3 regions of the Tepidibacter aestuarii genome follow, and region 1 is predicted to be linked to each of the others. Evidence: riboswitches for the same ligand, from Rfam matches in the RefSeq annotation. Region 1 holds a riboswitch; each other region holds the start of a gene.
The links. Region 1 has a riboswitch for cyclic di-GMP ahead of M2214_RS06110 (HD-GYP domain-containing protein). Riboswitches for the same ligand answer to the same signal wherever they lie in the genome.
Positions count from the first base shown of each region.

Region 2: linked by a shared signal. The riboswitch ahead of M2214_RS07155 (HD-GYP domain-containing protein) and the one ahead of M2214_RS06110 (HD-GYP domain-containing protein) in region 1 are both predicted to bind cyclic di-GMP.
Region 3: linked by a shared signal. The riboswitch ahead of M2214_RS13715 (competence type IV pilus major pilin ComGC) and the one ahead of M2214_RS06110 (HD-GYP domain-containing protein) in region 1 are both predicted to bind cyclic di-GMP.

Region 1 is NZ_OW235315.1:1,261,494-1,266,115, forward strand. It holds gene M2214_RS06105 (methyl-accepting chemotaxis protein) at 236-2,011, shown strand; gene M2214_RS06110 (HD-GYP domain-containing protein) at 2,109-3,071, opposite strand; cyclic di-GMP riboswitch class I at 3,206-3,292, opposite strand; gene M2214_RS06115 (YdcF family protein) at 3,454-4,041, opposite strand; gene M2214_RS06120 (hypothetical protein) at 4,233-4,397, shown strand; gene M2214_RS06125 (ABC transporter ATP-binding protein) at 4,394-4,622, shown strand, end outside.
Region 2 is NZ_OW235315.1:1,441,492-1,446,113, reverse strand. It holds gene M2214_RS07170 (serine hydroxymethyltransferase) at 1-147, opposite strand, end outside; gene M2214_RS07165 (cold-shock protein) at 620-823, shown strand; gene M2214_RS07160 (YgaP-like transmembrane domain) at 993-1,163, opposite strand; gene M2214_RS07155 (HD-GYP domain-containing protein) at 1,290-1,520, opposite strand; cyclic di-GMP riboswitch class I at 1,582-1,669, opposite strand; gene M2214_RS07150 (hypothetical protein) at 1,708-2,124, opposite strand; gene M2214_RS07145 (hypothetical protein) at 2,520-2,705, shown strand; gene M2214_RS07140 (hypothetical protein) at 2,753-2,980, shown strand; gene M2214_RS07135 (AIM24 family protein) at 3,128-3,967, opposite strand; gene M2214_RS07130 (hypothetical protein) at 4,227-4,469, opposite strand.
Region 3 is NZ_OW235315.1:2,795,811-2,800,432, reverse strand. It holds gene M2214_RS13725 (type IV pilus twitching motility protein PilT) at 1-556, shown strand, start outside; gene M2214_RS13720 (type II secretion system F family protein) at 570-1,781, shown strand; cyclic di-GMP riboswitch class II at 1,784-1,867, shown strand; gene M2214_RS13715 (competence type IV pilus major pilin ComGC) at 2,188-2,544, shown strand; gene M2214_RS13710 (prepilin peptidase) at 2,630-3,379, shown strand; gene pilM (type IV pilus assembly protein PilM) at 3,399-4,457, shown strand; gene M2214_RS13700 (PilN domain-containing protein) at 4,468-4,622, shown strand, end outside.

The sequences.
Region 1 (4,622 bases):
AATGAACGAGAATATAAAAAATAAGTGACATGGCTTATAAATGTGTATATGGAATTTTTTTACTGTTAAAGCATGTCAAAATGAAAGTATTTTTGATATAATAGAAAAACACCAAAGATTATAATAGATAGAATATAAATATATATTTTACCTGTTATTTTTTTGTCTATTATATGTAAAAAAATCAAAAAATATCCGATATATTAATCTAAGATAGTCGAAAGGGGCATGTATCATGAAAAAAATAAGCGATAAAATAATATTGTTGACAATTTTTATATCTATAATCACAACATTATTTATAGGTGGAAGCAATATATATTCAATGAAAAAAACAAATGATAATATGATGAAATTAGTTGAAACATCAGCTAGAGAAGATTATGATACAATGATCAAACAACAGGTTGATAGTGTTATCTCTATGTTAGATAGTATATATAGTAAATATGAAAGAGGAGAACTTACAATAGAAGAAGCTAAAAAGCAAGGTGCTGACATAGTTAGAGATGCCAGATATGGAGACGAAGGATACTTTTGGATTGATACATATGATGGTGTAAATGTTGTTTTACTTGGAAAAGAGGTAGAGGGAACTAATAGGATGAATTTACAGGATTCAACGGGAAAATACATAGTACAAGAGATTATATCTAATGGATTAAAAGAAGGTGGGGGATATACAGATTATTTCTTTCCTAAAAAAGGAGAGGAAAAAGCATCTTCAAAACGTGCTTATAGTAGATCATTTAAACAGTTTGAATGGGTAATTGGAACAGGAAATTATACAGATGATATAGATAAGTTTATTGTACAAAAAAAAGATTTGTTAAAAAAGCAGATCGACAAAAGTATTAAATCAACTATAATATTATCTGCGATGGTATTGTTAGTAGGAATTGCTGTAGCTTTATATTTTGCTAAGAAAATAACAAATCCTATTTTAGTAATAACAGATGTTGTCAATAAAACTGCCAATCTAGATTTAGCTTATGACAGAAGTTTTGAAAAAATACTTACATATAAAGACGAGACGGGTATTATATCTAAAGCAGTGGCTAATTTAAGAAAAGAGCTTAGGGTAATTGTAGGAATGTTGAAAGAAAATTCGAGTGAGGTTTTAGATCGCTCATATGCGATATCAAATTCGACAAATGAAATAGTAAATGGAATAGAAAGTGTAAATATGTCTATAGAAGAATTAGCCAGCGGAGCAAATGCCCAAGCCCAAGAAGCTCAAATAAGTGTAACAAAACTTCAAAAGCTTGCAAGTGAAATTAATACTTCAGTGGATGATTCCCAAAAAGTTAAAGAAGATACTAATAAATCAAAAGAGGCAAATGCTGAAGGATTAAAGAATATGAGAATATTGGTAGATAAGTTTAAACAAACAACAAAGACTAATGAAGAGGTGGCTCATAATGTAGCTATTCTTGCAGATAAATCTAATTCTATTGGACAAATAGTAAGCACTATTGAAGATATAGCAGAGCAAACAAATCTTTTGGCTTTAAATGCGGCTATAGAATCGGCAAGGGCTGGAGAGGCTGGAAGAGGATTTGCAGTTGTAGCAGAACAGATAAGAAAATTAGCAGAACAGACAGGATTATCTACAAAGAAAATAAGTGATATGATAGCGGAGATTCAAAGCCAAGTAAATGCGGTTAAAGTAAATATTGATATTGGACAAGACATAAATAAAGAAGCTATTATATCAATGCAAGAATCCGAAAAATCATTTGAAAGCATAGATGGAACTATTGAGGGTATGATAGAAAAAATAGATAGCTTAGTTGAAAATATCAATCTTGTGAATAAAGATAAGGATGAAGTAATAGTTTCAATAGAAGGTATATCGTCTATAACTGAAGAATCAAGTGCATCTACTCAAATGGTTTTATGTTCTATGGAGGAACAAAGTAGTATAATACAAAATATATCAAGTAGTGCTAATGATTTAAAAAATGTAGTTGATACATTAGATGGAGTTATTAAAAAGTTTAAATTATAAATAAAATAGGATATATTATAAAAATAAAAAATTCCCTATATAGTAGATACTAAAAAAGTCTATTCTATAGGGAATTTATATAATACAGAAAGTAATTTTAGTTATTATCTATAAATAAAGTTAATTCTTCTAAAAGATTATAATGTCTATTTTTTGTCTTAACAATAGGTCTCATTGGCATATATTTATTTTGCTGACATACTATTCCTACATCACCATTACTAAGCTTAACCTCCATACCAGTTGGATATATATATATACTTTTTTTGAAAACGTTAATTATGTTTTCGTCAAAATATGTAGATGACTTTCCTATGATTTCTTCAAAAGCCTCAAAAGGTTGTAATCCTTTTTTTGAAATTAAATTATCATATTCATTACATATGGCAACTATTTTTGAAAACTCATATATATCATTTCCTTTTTGTTGATTCGGATATCCTGATCCATCTATTCGTTCATGATGCTGAAGTGCTACTATATAAGAAGTAACATTTATTCCTTTACTATTTCTTAAAACCTCTATTCCTTTTACTGTATGCTGTTCATCATCACTTAAAGCGTACCCTATATCATGTAAAAATGCACCTAGGGTTAAATTATATATTTTTTCATAATTATAGTTTAAATTGATACCTATAATAGCAGAAAGAATTGCAACATTTAAACTATGAACATATATACTATTTGCTATATTTCTTACTCCATTAGAAACTGAAAGTGTATTTTCTGAAATAGATAAGTTTTGTAAAATTTCTTTAAGCAAATTTGTTATTTGAGATTCATCAAAATATCTATTTTTTTTAACTGAATTAAATGCTTCTTCTAGAAGCATTATACATTTTAATTGAGTAGTTACATCGATTATATCTTCTACTACAATATCTTCAGTTCCTTCTTCTTCAACATAAGCACTATAGATGCCAAGTCCATTTAATTTTTTTATGGAAAAGTTTGAAAGTTTTCCTCCTTTATTTAATACAATATTTCCATTTTTATTATAGACAGGTTTTGCTAACTCACTTCCAACATATTTGTCTGATAAAAAAATCAATTTCATATAAATAATCCTCCTTTGATGTGATGTGGGATAGTATTAGAGAGTATAAAAATAAAAAAGATGCCTACAGAATATAGACATCTTTTGCCTTAACATTTTTTATGTTATATATTGTTATACTAAACAAATATCTGTTCGGCAAACTGGCAATCATAGGATTCATATCCCTTAGACCCATGTCTTTGCGTCCTTATCTTTCGATAAGTTTGCTATTATCGTTGTGTATTATCTTTTATTAAAGTAAATAAATTTATTTCATTATCGATATATCATATTATAACAATGTATTCTTAAATATTAAAGGATTATTTGCTGTAATTTGTATTGATATTATATTAACAGGGATTATATAAATCATTAAATGTTCTATTATATAAGATTTTTATCTATCAAAAATAAATGATTTTATTACTGCAAAGTACTCTCTTATAAAATACTTAGGAGCTATATGAGGTATTGTTTTAGATGGTATACCATAAGGAATAAATCCTAATCTTTTAGCTATAAATTTAGATCTAAATAAATGAAATTCATTTGTAACGATCATAATTTTATGATTTTTTTTACCATCTAAATCCTTAAGAATTTTCTTTGCAAACTTCAGATTTTCTATTGTACTTGTAGATTTATCTTCTTGTATAATTTTATTTTCATCTACTTCATTTAAAACTAAGTAATCACTCATAGCTTGAGATTCGGGCATATTTTCCCCTTTACCTTGACCTCCGCAAACAACTATTTTAGTATCAGGATTATTTTCTATAAATTCTAAAGCTTTATTCATACGACCCAACAATGTAGGAGATAAAACATCTCCCCAAAGACCTGATCCTAAAACTACTAAATATTCAACATCATATTCCTTATCTTCTTGTCCATTAACTATAATAAGTCCTTCAATCATAATAAAAGAAGCTACTAATATTAAAGCTGTTATTTTAATTATTTTTACTATTAATGTTTTTTTCATACTAACTTCATCCTTTGTATGTACTTTTTACCTTTATTATACCTGTTATAAAACAAAAAAATAGTTACAAAAATATTACATTTGTATATTAAAAAATTTTAAAATCTAGTTACTTATATTAGTAGCATAAAATTGATAATAAATGTAAAATATTATATAATCTAAATTAAATGATGGTAGGTGATTAAAACATGGAGGGGTGTTTAGAGTTAATACTTCATACTACTCTAGGGATTGCAAAAACATTAATGAAATGTATAGAAGCATTTCTGGACAGCGATATTGTACTTGACATCGTAGAAATTTTATTAGATATTAAGAACTATTGTAAAAAAACTATAGGGAGACATTCATGATTTGTAAATTGAAAGGTATATACAAAAGATTTGATGATTTAGTTGTTTTAAATAAATTGGATTTAGACATAAATAAAGAAGAAATTATTTGCATAGTAGGTCCATCAGGGTGTGGTAAATCAACACTTTTAAATATTATTTCTGGATTGATTAAGCCTGATAAAGGAGATATCGTAGGTGATTTGGATAGCGTAGGATATGTTTTTCAAGAGGATAGATTATTAC
Region 2 (4,622 bases), 180 kb from region 1:
TATACTTCCTTGAAGCTCTAAAATTGGTGTTGGTGCATAGCTCTCTGATGCTATCATTTCAATTCCTACTTCTTGACGTGCAAATTCTTCTTCAACAATTCTATACAGTTCAATATCTTTTTCTTTTACACTTTTTAATGTTTTCATTATGATCATCCCCCTTATTATATATATCCCTTGCACTTATTATTTCATAAAATTCAGTTGATTTATATTAACTAGATTGACCGTTTATTGAATAAAAATAAAAATCAGGCTCTTTTATAAAAAAACTCCATTTATTGAAAAATTTCAGTAACAAGATTTATCAACACATGTTTCACCTGTTGATGTGTTTATTAATAAAGAATATTAGAGCTGAAATAATCACGAAAAAAAATAATACTATTTTTTTTATAATAACCAATCAGATTAAATATATATCTTTAAAAATATAGTCAAAATCATTTATTAATATGTTACAAAATTAAATTTCAAATTATCTTTTTCAAATCAGGTAGTATATAATTTTCCAAAATACAAAAAATAAATATGATTTTAAAATTAAAAATCAATAGAAATTAATAAGTGAATAGAATTCTATATGTTTTAATAATTTTCACTAAATGGAGGAATTGCAATGAGAAATGGTGTAGTAAAATGGTTTAATCCAGAAAAAGGATATGGGTTTATTACTTTAGACGAAGGAGAAGATGTATTTGTTCATATATCTGCTGTGAAAGAAAAAGGATCTAGAAAAGATTTAGAAGAAGGACAAGATGTTTCACTAGATATAGTACAAGGAGATAAAGGGCTTCAGGCTTCAAATGTTACTAAAATATAAAAAAAGAATGAGTTGATTTTTAAACTACTTATTTTTCTTTTCTTGTATTAAAAAGAGCCATAGTGAAGTGCACCTCCAAATATTAGACTTTTGTCTAGCATTTGGGGTACATCTCATTATGGCTCTTTATCTATTTTAGGGTTGACCACCCCATCAAATCATATATAATTCAATACCCTAAAAAACCTTCAATAAACTGAGATAAAGCTATTATTATAGCAAGTATACCCCACCACCCATTTAATATATTACCATATACTAACATTATTGTTATTATCCCTATAGTTATTCTTATACCTCTATCTGTATTGCCTAAATTCCTCTTAAAATTTAATTCCAAATTCAACACCTCATTGTTTAGCATTCCCAGTTCATTCTTTTTATATTAAATAATATCTACAAGTAACAGTACGGATTTTGAAAAAGTACATTTCCATGCTATATAAAGTACATTTCCATGCTATATTTAGATATATTTGCAAGTGTAGATTATAAGCTTAGATTCTATTGGAATGCCTTTATCTTTTATCCCAAAGTAGACCTTACCATCTATATGTTCATGAGTATAATGAACACAATAACTTATTTTAGAAAAAAGAACATTTGATTTAATAGTACCTTTTCCGATTATAGGATGAGATTTCATTGTTTCGTATTCTTCATAATTTACCTTTTTTTGAAGGATATCTCGTTTCAATTGTATTAACTAAAGGCTACTATATTAAAACTTACTATAGTTTATATGAGTAAAAATATATTCTGGCAACCTGGCAATCATAGGATTGTTAATCCCTTAGACCCATAGCTTTGTGACTCTACCTTTCAATAGATGTGCCTTTTTCAAATCAAACTCCAATCATATATTTTTAAAAGCCCTATATTTTTTAAAATCCTTGTTCTTTTAACCATGCTTTTGCTTCTTGTAAAGTATTAACCATTTTAGGTTTTAAATTATTTTTAGCTTCTTCTAGGTGATCTCTTTTTTCTACATGCCCACCTACTATTAAAACTACTTTTGCTAAATTATTTTGTGCAAGCCATTCATTATGTTTTTTTATTTCTTCTTCTATTAAAGAAATTTTATAATAAATAGCATCATTACATATAGCAAAAGGTTCTCCTTTTAATAAAGGTATAACTCTTTCTTCATACAATTTATGAAAAAGCTTAAAATCATCTTTTTCCCATACACCAGAAGGCTTTTCATATACTATATTTCTTTTTGTATCTACCATTATATAACTATGTCCATTCAAAAAATCCAGATAAAATTCTTTTACATTATTTTCTTTGTTGTTCATTAATTATTCACCTTATACATTCTATAGTTTTTTTACTGTTCTATTTTATTATATTTTCTAAAATGTATAAACTATTTTTTTATGTATCATTTCATTTTCATAATACACTATATCTCCAATGACTCTATTTACAATAAGCTATAAAAGTAGAATACCTATTATATTTCTAAGACATATAGCTTCTGTATAACCTACATACAGGCCACATTTCTCTGTATCATTAAACATATTATTAATTCCTCTAATCTCTATTTATACAAGCTATTTTAATAACTGTATCTTCAAATTCCTTGATAAGAATAAATCCCTTTTCCCTCAAAAACTTTTCAACAATAAGCATAACATTTAAATTAATGGCCATAATCAAAATATATAATTGAGCCATGGAGGTTTTTATGTATACTGATAAACTCCAAATACTTATAAACTCTTTAGACTTTTCAATTGATAAACTAGAAAATCAGCTTAAATACAATTCTAATTATCTATCCATTGAACAAAAGAATTACATAAGATCTACTATCAAGGACTATAAAAATATCCAACTAGAAACAAAATCTATTTCAGCAAACAATAATTAAAAGGCAACTTTAAATATATTTTTTATTTATATAAAGGAGGAAAATTTATGAAAAAAGAACAATTAGAAAAAGTATTACAAGAAACTTTTAAAATTATTAACTTTTATACTGGGAAAGATATAACAGCTGATAATGAAGACGTTATTACATTCGAAGAAGAATGTATTGTTATATCTGATAATGGTAATAAAAAGAAGATATATATAGACATAGATTCAATTCAATGTGTAGAAATAGAAAAGACATCAAAAGAAAAAGAATTGGGAGTATTTTAATAAAAGCAAAGTTTAAAGTAATTACATACATTGAGATAACTTGAAAAAAGGTGATTTAATCAATCACCTTTTTTGATTTAAAGTTCAACTTATTATACTTAATTTGCATAAAAGATATCCAATAAAAAACAGATAGTGTTTAAAAGACTATGCTTTAGTATTTGATTTCCCTCCAGGATTAGTCATTCCATAAAGCCCAAAATTAGTTAAATTACTATAAACATGCTTTGTTGGTATAAGCCATACTTTTCCTGTTCCTCTAAATACATTCAATAATCCTTCTCCACTGGTTGCAGAACCTATTAATGATTTAGAAGATGTTTCAACTGTAAAATTAATATTTCCAGTTCTGAGTATAGCAAAGTTTCCATCTACTTTTAGTGTTTCATTATTTAATTCATGCTCTATTATTTCCTCTTTAGGCACAGGGACTTCAAGAACTACAAATCCGCTTCCACAAAGTTTAGTTTGAAAAAGTCCCTCTTGACCAAGCACTGCTGATGATACATTTTTTTGCATAGCTGCTCCAACTTCTACACTATCTTCACAAGCATAAAATACTCCATCATCAACAATAACCTCTTCATTTTCAAGCTCTATAATCACATAATGACCGAAACTAGGCTCTAAATAAATTTCTCCTGTTCCTGAATATTTTGGCTTAAATGTTGTTTCTCCTGTAACACTTCCTTTTAAGAACTTTTTACCAAGCCCCATAATTCCTCCAATTTTATTATTCATTTCTATATTACCTTTTAAGTAACTTAAAGCTCCTGCTTCTAATCTAATTTGAGTATTATTTAATGTTATTTTCACTTGTCTAAGTTTAATATTTGAATCTTTCATAAAAGATAGCATTATTGAACTTGATACATTACTTCCACCTCTTAATTCTTCAAATTCTAAAATTTCAATAGACACATTTTCATTATTCATTCTTTCTATTACTTTAATATTATTTTCATTATTATTAATATTAGCTTTCATAAACCTTCCCCCTTATTTTTAAATACTTCTACATAACATTTTATTTATTATAGCATAAAACATTAATACTATTATTTTTTCATATAATATTTATGTATAAAAACAACTCAATTGCTTTTAGTTCAAAAAATCAAAAAAGCAACTCACTTAAGAGTTACTTTTTTAATGTAAAATAAAATATCGAGTTTAAATTAGCTACTATAATTTTATGTAGTTTTAGCTGAATTATTCTATTTCATATGTTGTTATTTTTACCACTTTAATTTTTTTGATTATTACTAGGTTCTATACAATTTATATTTTTATAATTATGTCTATTTTCTTTTATCATACTCAAAGTTTCCAACAAACACTCCCCTTGTGTTTCATGGTTTTTTATATAATGATCTACCATTTGTTCTAAATACTCTAGTTCATCCTCATCTAAAGTATCAATATTATTTATTAGGTTAGAAACTCCACTAAATATTGAAAAATCTACTTCTTTATTTATATTTTTCATAAAAGTACCTCCTATATTTGTTGTATATATAAGTATTGACTTGCTCAAATTATTAATTCATTTAACTTTAAATTATATTTAGAAAATGATTAGAGTTAAAAGGAATGATCTCTGTTCAATATAGTCTTCAGTCCTCAAGAGCTATTTTGTATA
Region 3 (4,622 bases), 1.5 Mb from region 1:
TCATAAGCACAATAAGAGTATCGTTAACCAAAGAGAAATAGGTACTGATTCTAAATCATTTTCAAATGCTTTAAGATCCTCTTTAAGACAGGATCCGGATGTAATATTAGTTGGAGAGATGAGAGATTTAGAAACAATATCAATAGCCTTAACAGCAGCAGAAACAGGACATTTAGTATTTTCAACACTTCATACTATAGGTGCTGCTAAAACTATAGATAGAATAATAGATGCTTTTCCATCACATCAGCAACCTCAGATATTAGTACAGCTATCTGCAGTTCTTGAAGGTGTTGTATCTCAACAATTAATTCAAAAAGAGGATGGAAGTGGAAGGGTTGCTGCCCTTGAGGTAATGGTAGTAAATACAGCAATAAGAAATCTAATAAGAGAAGGAAAAACACATCAAATACAAACATCTATACAAACAGGAACAAAATTTGGAATGCAGACTATGGACAGTGATCTAAGGAATTTATATTTAAAAGGTATTATATCAAGAGAATCATTGTTAACTTATGCAGTAGACAAGGATATGGTTAGTAGATACATATAGGGGGTTGATATGTATGCCCAATTATAAATACACAGCTATAGATAAATCGGGTAAGAGAATTGAAGGAAAGTATACAGCAAATTCCAAGGAAGAAGTTTTGTCAATGTTAAGGCAAAATAATTATTATCCTATGAAAGTAGAAGAAAATAAAGGAAGTAAAGAGATAAGAATTGGAGATTTTTTTAGAAAAATAAAAACTAAGGACATAGCGATTTTTTGTAGGCAGTTTTATACATTACTAAATGCAGGTATTACAATAATAAGCTGTTTAGATATTTTAAGAGTTCAAACTGAGAATAAAAAATTTGCAAAAATTATTGGAGATGTGCATGATGATGTTCAGAAAGGACTTACATTTTCAGAAAGTCTTAAAAAACAAAAACATGTATTTCCAGAACTACTTATTAACATGGTAGAAGCAGGAGAAGTAAGTGGTAACTTAGATGTAATAATGGAGAGAATGTCTTTCCATTATGAAAAGGAAAATAAAATTAATAATAAAGTAAAGGGTGCTATGGCATATCCTATAATACTTAGTATAGTAGCAGTTGTTGTTGTAACATTCTTACTAACATTCGTTATGCCGACGTTTGTTGGAATGTTTGAAAGCAGTGGAGTTAAACTACCTCTTCCAACAAGAATACTTCTTAGTATAAGTGAGAGTATAAAAAAGTACTGGTATATACATTTTTTTACACTTTTCATGGTAATTTATGCTATAATTAAATATGCAAAAAGTGAAAGAGGAAAGATGTTAATAGGGATTATAAACTTTAGAATACCTATAGTTAAGGGGATAACACAAAAGATAATTACATCAAGATTTACAAGAACATTATCGACATTATTATCAAGTGGAGTACCGTTAATACATGCACTTGAAATTGTAGCAAAAATTGTAGGAAATATAATTGTAGAAAAAGGAATACTTGAAGCTAAAGAAGAGGTTAGAAAAGGTATAGACCTTGCGAGTCCTCTTGAGAAGATAGGAGTATTTCCACCAATGGTTACTTCTATGATAAAAATAGGAGAAGAATCAGGTTCACTTGATGAAATTCTTGAAAAGACGGCTGATTTTTATGATGAAGAACTAGAAACAGCATTGGGACAAATAACAACACTAATTGAGCCGATTATGATTATAGTTATGGGTGGTGCTGTTGGATTTATTGTTATAGCTATGATGTTACCTATGTTTGATATGGTGAATACTATAGAAATGTAAAAAATTATATAGGGAACTGTGAAGTATCTTCTGTATGTGGGCACCTGGAAGATATGGAGTGAGTGGTGCAACCGACCGCCAAGTATTAAGCAATTAGTTGTTTAAATAGTTGGTTTTTTTATTTGAAATATTAACTGAGATTTGCGGTTAATCGAAAAATAAGCCTTATTAAAATACCACAACTTAGTCAATATTTTAGTAATACTAAGGCTGAGTCTTATAATATATATTAAAACTTCTTAAACTCCCTTACGGTCAGACAAAAGAAGTTTTTAACATATATTTCAACGTCTCAACTTAAGTATTATAGTAAAATATTAACCAAAAAGGAGCTAACATTTTAATAAGCCTCATTTTTAGGAACGTAGGTAGATACAAGTGATTTTATTTGAAAGGAGGTGAAAACATGATAAAAGCAATTCAAAAAAAATTAAATAACAAAAAAGGATTTACTTTAATAGAACTTATCGTAGTTCTTGCGATATTAGGAATTATAGCAGCTATTGCAGTACCTAAATTTACAAAAGTACAAGATACAGCTAAAGAAAAAGCTGATATAGCAACTGCTGCAATGATAGAAAAAGCTGCTGAAACATATTTTATTTCAGAAACGAATCCATCTACTAGTATAACTATAGAACAACTTGTCACTAACGATTATTTAGATAAAACACCAATTGCTCAACAAAAAGGTAAAGAGTTTACACTGACAATAGATGATGATGGAGATGCTACTGTAACTATAACGGAAAAAAGTGAATAATAATTTTAATTATTAAAATTTAAGCTTCAATTTAGTGATTGGCTTTAAAGCTAATCACTCCTTACTATTTTTAAAGGAGAAACAAATGAATTTCATAATTTTAACCCTAGGCCTTCTCATAGGCTCATTTTTAAATGTGTGTATATATAGAATACCAAGAAATGAATCTATTTCATTTCCACCATCTCACTGCCTAAAATGTAGTACTAATCTAAACCCTATTGATTTAATTCCAGTATTAAGCTTTATTTGGACAAGGGGTAAGTGCAGATATTGTAGTGAAAAAATATCTAATAGATATCCTTTAGTTGAAATATTAAATGCATTAATTTATTTAATATTATATTTAAAATTTAGTATAACCATTTTATTTATAAAATATGCTCTTTTATCTAGCATTCTTATAGTTATAAGCTTTATAGATTATGATCACCAGATTATACCTGATGAAATTGTAATATTTGGAATTATATTGACTTTTATCCTACATACATTATATAACTTTAAATGGAATATTTTAAATGGAACGATAGGACTACTTATTGGTGGAGGATTGTTTTTAATTATTGCACTTGTAACTAATGGAGCTATGGGTGGTGGTGATATTAAGCTCATGGGAATGTTAGGATTTAGTTTAGGATATAAATATATTCTTTTGATAACATTATTATCTTTTATTATAGGAGCAGCTGCTTCGTTAATATTAATATTTCTTAAAATAAAAAGTAGAAAAGATTTCATTCCGTTTGGACCTTTTATAGCCATGGCAGCTCTTGTAACAATCTATTTTGGAGATGAAATTATAAATTGGTATTTACTCAAAATAATAAGCTAGATTAATGGGGGGAATAGACTTGTTTAATAACAAAGTTTTGTCTATAGATATAGGAAATAAAAATATAAAAATAGTCTTAGGAAAACAAAATAAAAATAATGTAATAGTTGAAAAAGCCATGGTGATAGAAACTCCTCCTAACTCGTATAAAGATGGAAATATATTAGATATAGAAAATTTAAAGTCGGTTATAAATAGATATATACAAAATGAAAATATAAAAACTAAAAAAACAATTTGTACAGTTCAGAGCACATCAATCATTAAAAGAGAAATAACACTACCTGTTGCTAAAAAAGAAGAAGAAATGAATACAATGGTAAGATTTGAAATAGAACAGTATTTACCGATTATATTTGATGATTATGTGATAGAGTACAAAATTTTAGAAACTTTTATTGAAGAAGATATAAAAAAAGGAAGAATAACTGTTGCTGCACTTCCTAAAACAATAGCAGAAGATTACTTGAAACTAATAAAAGAATTAGATTTAACTCCTGTAGCTTTAGATATGAATTCAAATTCAGTATCTAAATTATGTGAATCTAAGGTTACAATTAATGATGAAAATTCCAGTTTGGATAAAACTGTTGTTGTTATAGATATAGGACATAATTACATAAATTTAAATATGATTTCTAATGGCATATTAGAATTTAGTAGAATTATACCTGTTGGAAGTAATGAAATAGATATAAATATTGCAAATATGCTTAATCTATCTTTAGAAGAAGCTGAAAAGAGAAAAATAGAAAATTCTAATTTAAATCATGAAAATGGCCTTGTTTCATTAGAAATGTTAAATGATATAGTAAAAGACTCTGTTAATACTTGGATACAAGAAATTAGAAGACTATTTAGATATTATGAAAATATAAAAAGAGAAAATAAAATAGAAGAGATATACTTATATGGTGGAGGGTCAGATATTAAAGGGTTAGAAGATCACTTTAAAAAAGAATTAAATATTGAAGTTATAAAGATAGAAACAATGTCTAATATAAAACTTGGGAAAGAAGCACAAGATACAAAGCTGAATCAATATTTAAATTGTATAGGTTCAATTATACGAAAGTAGGTAGAGGGTCATGAGAGATTTCAACTTTTTTTCATCATATATAGATCGAAATAAGAAATCAAAAAAAAATAATATACTAATAATTTTAAGTATAACGATACTAATTATATCTATGGGTGGATTTACAATATATACGAATATTAAAATCAAAAAGTTAGAAGAAGA